One region of the Paenibacillus sp. DCT19 genome, then DNA from elsewhere that is predicted to be linked to it. Evidence: predicted binding sites of a transcription regulator. Region 1 holds the regulator's gene; the other holds the start of a gene.
The links. Region 1 encodes Rex, which represses fermentation and respiration genes when NADH is low (regulators of the CRP and FNR family bind a similar motif). Its sites were predicted from a motif close to TTGTGAAATATTTCACAA; they were not measured.
Positions count from the first base shown of each region.

Region 2: nadA (quinolinate synthase NadA) is a predicted target of Rex. The motif match lies at 1,401-1,418, and genes of this name have one in related genera.

Region 1 covers NZ_CP029639.1:4,075,528-4,078,708, reverse strand. The annotation lists partial or broken gene dinG (ATP-dependent DNA helicase DinG) at 1-1,126, shown strand, start outside; gene DMB88_RS18385 (redox-sensing transcriptional repressor Rex) at 1,339-1,992, shown strand; gene DMB88_RS18380 (amidohydrolase) at 1,979-3,181, shown strand, end outside.
Region 2 covers NZ_CP029639.1:65,712-68,892, reverse strand. The annotation lists gene nadB (L-aspartate oxidase) at 1-354, opposite strand, end outside; gene nadA (quinolinate synthase NadA) at 390-1,328, opposite strand; gene ftsH (ATP-dependent zinc metalloprotease FtsH) at 1,662-3,181, opposite strand, start outside.

The sequences.
Region 1 (3,181 bases):
CAGATAAGTGGAAGGCGCTACAAGAGGATGAAAATCAAATATACGTAACGTTAGGTGACTTAATTCGCAAGGGCGATAAGCTGTTACTTGAGATCAAGGAAGAACAAGATGACTATCAAGCCGATAGCTTGATTACGGATATTACAGGTCTTCTGAAAGATCTGGCCTTACTCAAAGAAAATCTACGCTTCTTCATGCGAATGGATGATGCCAACACCGTCTATTGGATGGAAGCAAGTGGGCAATTCCGAAGTAAATCGCTACAGCTCTATGCGGTTCCTGTAGATGTCAGCGCACAACTGAAGGAATTATTTTTTGACAAAAAGAAAAGCGTCGTTCTGACTTCAGCTACCCTTTCTGTAGATAAGTCATTCCAATTTATGATTGAGCAATTAGGACTGCAGGAAGCAGCAGACCATAACCGCCTGCTTACGTCCTTGCTGCCGTCCCCGTTCCGTTATCGGGATCAGGCATTGCTTGTCATTCCGCGTGATTTCCCAAGTGTAAAAGGCAGCGTAGGGATGCACACTTTGTTGATATGTTGGTGCATTCACTAGCTGAAACTGCCATTGCGACGCGTGGACGGATGATGGTACTCTTCACGTCGTATCGGATGTTGAGACAAGTGTATGATCCGCTGAAGGAGGCCTTGGCTGGCAACGATATCTCGCTGCTCGGTCAAGGGGTGGATAGTGGTAGTCGTTCGAAGCTCACACGCCGCTTCCAAGACGCGAAGGCAACTGTGCTTTTGGGTACGAGCAGTTTCTGGGAAGGTGTAGATATTCCAGGGGATGCACTCACCTGTCTAGCTATTGTTAGATTGCCGTTCCAGCCGCCGAATCATCCACTTCTGGAAGCGAAAAGCGAGCTGTTGCAACAACAAAAGAAAAATCCATTTATGAAATTATCTGTGCCACAGGCTGTTATTCGTTTCAAGCAGGGGTTCGGAAGACTTGTACGCACAGCGAAGGACAGAGGCATCGTCATTGTATACGATACACGAGTCATTGAAGCGTATTATGGTAAGTATTTCTTATATTCATTACCAGGTCCCAAAATGGAGCATATGCTCACCGAACAGATGGTTCCACGAATTCGTGAGTGGTTAGACCAACCTACTGAATAAGCTTCGGAAGCAGTGCTATACGCACAAGCATTGCACCATGAATGCAATTAGTTGTAAAATTTATTAGATTCAATCATTGAGGAACAAAGGTTACCGCTATCATCATGTATATCATTGAGGCATCCTGTCCAGGTAAACCGTCATGTATGGATACGAGGATGCCTCCTATTTAATCTATTTACAGGGTCACATTGGTAAAGGGGAGTAAACGAATGAAATCAGATAAAATATCAGAAGCGGTAGTGCGGCGTTTGCCAGTTTACTTGCGCTATTTGAGTGAATTGAGTCAACGCGAGGTTACTACGGTTTCTTCTCAAGAACTAGGACTGCGCTTGGATCTTAATCCAGCTCAGATTCGGAAGGATCTAGCCTACTTTGGTGATTTTGGTCGCAAAGGCATTGGTTACGACGTTTCCTACTTAATCGAGAAGATTCGCCATATTCTGAAGATTGATCAGCAAATCAACGTGGCATTGGTGGGTGCGGGTAACCTTGGGCACGCCTTGTCCAATTACAATGCTTACTTAAAAGACAACATGAAGATCGTTGCCGTGTTTGATGCATACGAACCCAAAATCGGTACTCAGATTAATAGCCTGAAAGTGCAACCGATGAATGAATTATCAGATTCTGTCCAAAAGGATAATATTCGAATCGGCATCATTACAGTTCCAGATACAGAAGCTCAAAATGTAGCTGATCAACTGGTTGAATCGGGTATCGAGGCTATACTTAATTTTGCACCAACGATTTTGAAAACGCCGCCGCATATTCGCATTCATCATGCTGATTTTACGACGGATCTGCTCAGCCTAGCTTATTACCTGGAGAATGGAAAGGACGACGAGGAAGATGACAACAAATAAATGGGTTATTCATAACGGCAAATTTGCCGTAAACAGTGGTTTGGACTGGAAAGTCGTTCAAGGCTATATGGTTGTGGAAAATGATAAGATTGTGCATATTGGTGAGACGTTGCCGGAAGGGGACGAGAACCTGCCTAAAGTGGATGGAAAAGGACTTCTTTTCCTACCGGGTCTGATCAATACGCATGGTCATGCAGCAATGTCTTTGCTTAGAGGGCACGGCGATGATCTAGCTCTGCAAGTATGGCTGCAAGAAAAAATGTGGCCTATGGAAGCGAAAATGACAGCTGAAGATGTGTACTGGGGATCATCCCTGTCCGTATTAGAAATGCTCAAAGGCGGAACGACGGCTTTCCTCGATATGTATGATCATATGGATCAAGTGGCTAAAGTGGTAGAACAATCCGGGATTCGTGCTTCCCTAGCTCGTGGTGTTATTGGCCTGTGTTCAGAAGAAGAGCAGATGCGTAAGTTGGAAGAGTCGGCTGCATTTGCCCGTGAATGGCATGGACAAGCGGATGGCCGCATCACCACGGTAATCTCCCCACACGCTCCGTACACTTGTCCGCCAGATTACATAGAGAAGCTTGTACAAGTTGCACACGACTTGAATCTGCCTCTGCATACACACATGTCAGAAACGATCCGAGAAGTGGAGCAAAATGTAACGGATTATGGACTTCGTCCTGTAGCTCATCTGGAGAAACTGGGATTCTTCTCCCGTCCTTCCCTCGTAGCTCATGCCGTACATTTGAATGACGAGGAAATTGAAATTTTGGCTCGAAATCATGTTGCAGTCTCCCATAATCCGGGTAGTAACTTGAAGCTTGCTTCGGGTGTCGCTCGTGTACCGGATCTTCTAAAAGCCGGTGTGATGGTATCCTTGGGAACGGATGGCCCTGCAAGCAACAACAACCTGGATATGTTTGAAGAGATGAGACTGGCAGCACTTATTCATAAAGGAGTATCGGGTGATCCAACCGCTGTACCCGCTGGAGAAGCTCTTTTGTTAGGGACAGCTTACGGCGCTAAGTCTATTTTCTTAGATGACACGGGTCTATTAGAAGTAGGGATGAAGGCCGATTTTATCGCCCTCAACATTGAACAGGCTCATTTCTATCCGCATACAGATCTAATCTCCCATGCCATTTATTCGGCTTCAGCAAAAGACGTGGAGCATGTGTGGGTG
Region 2 (3,181 bases), 2.7 Mb from region 1:
GTTCTCCTCATCGAATGCTGTCCCCAGTCTGATTAATTCCTTAACACCGTCTGGGCCTTCATTCACCAACGCCTCAACCGCTGCGGAGCGGCATAAGCCTGCTCCAGCGATTAAGGTATCCTGCAAATGGTATGCGGGGGAATCATCCTCTGCAATGACAGCGGCAATTCCTCCTTGGGCATACCGTGTGTTACTTTCCAATAACGATTTCTTCGTGATCATCAACACACGGCGTTCTTCACCGGCTTTGATGGCAGTGAACAATCCCGCAATGCCTGAACCAATCACTAGCACATCCGTCTCAACTACAGGCAGTGAGGACAGATCAAAATCAACTAAGTATGAAGGTATCATTTTATTCACCCGTCTTGGAGCAAGAGTAACGCTCGTTACTTCACCAGTAACATGCGCTCTAGTGATTCTCTAGCTTTGTCAGCAACAGCTGGTGGTACGTAAATTTGCGGCTTCATCGTTTCCAGACACTTCACCAGTTTCTTCAGGTTATTCACCTTCATGTTAGGGCAAACGAGAAACTTGGTGGCAAAATGAAACTGTTTGTCTGGGCTATCCAGACGAAGCTGATACCCTGTGCCATCTTCCGTACCTACGATGAACTCTTTCGTTGTAGACTTCTTGCAGTATTCAAGAATCGCTGTAGTGCTGCCTACGAAATCACCCATCTCCACTACTTCTGGGCGACATTCAGGATGGACAACAAATTCAGCATTCGGATATTTCGCTCTCATCTCAACAACGTCTTTAACTGTAAGCATATCGTGGGTATTACAATACCCTTCCCAGATAATCATCTTCTTGTCCGTATGTTGCTGCACATAATGACCTAGATTTTTATCAGGTACCCAGATGATTTCATCGGAATCAACAGATTGGATCACTTTAACTGCATTTGCTGAGGTACAACAGATATCCGTTTCTGCTTTGATCTCTGCCGAGGAATTGATATACGTAACCACTTTGGCATTTGGATGTTGTGCTTTTAACTTACGGAGCCCTTCAACGTTGACCATATCAGCCATCGGGCAACCTGCACGTTCATCCGGAATAATAACCGTTTTGTTTGGTGCCAAAATTTTAGCGCTTTCACCCATAAAATGAACTCCACAGAATACGATTACATCTGCATCGGTCTCTGCAGCTTTTTGAGCTAACAGAAATGAATCTCCTCGAAAATCGGCAACTTCCTGTACTTCATCACGCTGGTAATAATGAGCAAGAATAATAGCATTACGTTCCTTTTTCAACTCCATCAGCCGCTCACGCAGCTCACGGTTCATCTCAGCCTTGCGCTCTAAAGCCAGAGCTTCCACCTGTGATCCTCTCCTTTATCGGGACAGCGTTATTCACTGTTTCGTATGACTGTCTACGTCATCATTTTTCGCTTGAGAAACGAATCACAAGCGGTTTAACACCTAATGTACACAACGTTCACGACTCTGTCAATAAATGAAAAGGCTGCAGAACTCCCTGATAACCCCCCATTTTCTGCATGGTTCTTCCTCAATCTCATCATTATCGTTATATATAATTTAAAATAATCGGCATGCGTATCATTATCCCTGAATTGATTCTTATGACATAAAAAAGGAGAGCCCTTGGGCTCTCCTCTGTGTATCTGCCATTAGACAGATCATTAATTTGAATTATGATGTTGGTTTCGTTCCACCATCATCTGGATCATTGCCGTTAGGTTTATCCAGATTCGGAGTTTCGTTAGGAATATCACCCGATGGTGTTCCAGGTGTTTCATCCTTGCCTTGGATACGGACACGCACATCGCCGAGGTTATCAACGATTGGCTCTCCGCTTTCGCTCGGCGTACCTTCATCATCATTGTTGCTCTCAGCTACCGGAGTCAGAGAACCTGTCTCGATCAATTGCTTGATCTGATCCATTTCCAAAGTCTCCACTTCAAGCAATGTTTCTGCGATCAGATGCATCTCTCTCGTATGTTTTACGAGCAAGTCCTTACATTTCTCGTAACATTCGTTAATAAAGCGTTGCATTTCCTGATCAATCTCATATGCAATGGAATCCGAGTAATTCTGTTCATGTCCAATATCACGACCAAGGAACACTTGTCCTTGTGAACTTCCGAATTGCATTGGACCCAATTTTTCACTCATACCATATTCCATAACCATGCTACGAACAATACCTGTCGCTTGTTGGAAGTCGCTGTATGCACCAGTACCAATTTCGCCGATGAACAATTCTTCTGCAACACGGCCTCCAAGGAGTCCTGTTACTTTGTCGAGCAGCTCTTGCTTGGTGACAAGCATACGATCTTCTTTTGGCAACATGATTACATATCCACCCGCACGTCCGCGCGGAATGATAGTAACTTTATGTACCATATCGGCATGTTCCAAGAAATAACCAACGATGGTGTGACCTGCTTCGTGATAAGCAACAATCCGCTTCTCACGGTCACTGATAACACGGCTCTTCTTCTCCGTACCAACAATGACACGGTCAATCGCCTCGTCAACTTCTTTCATGGAGATATCTCTACGATTACGACGTGCTGCAAGCAATGCTGCTTCGTTCAAGAGATTCTCTAGATCAGCACCAGAGAAGCCCGTTGTACGCTTCGCGATAACATCCATCTTCACATCTTTGGTCAGAGGTTTGTTACGAGAGTGTACTTTCAAGACAGCTTCACGGCCTTTAACATCTGGGCGGTCAACCGTAATTTGACGGTCAAAACGTCCTGGACGCAGCAAGGCAGGGTCAAGAATATCTGCACGGTTCGTTGCAGCTACGATGATGATACCTTCGTTAGCGCCGAATCCGTCCATTTCAACGAGCAACTGGTTGAGCGTCTGTTCACGTTCATCGTGTCCACCGCCAAGGCCAGCTCCACGCTGACGACCTACAGCATCAATCTCATCAATAAAGATGATACATGGGGCATTTTTCTTCGCATTTTCGAACAAATCACGTACACGTGATGCACCGACACCGACGAACATTTCGACGAAGTCAGAACCGGAAATACTGAAGAACGGTACACCCGCTTCACCGGCTACGGCACGTGCGAGCAATGTTTTACCAGTACCCGGAGGACCTACGAGCAATACGCCCTTAGGAATACGTGCACCTACTGCTGCAAATTTACGAGGATCTTTGAGGAAGTCAACGACCTCAACAAGTTCCTGCT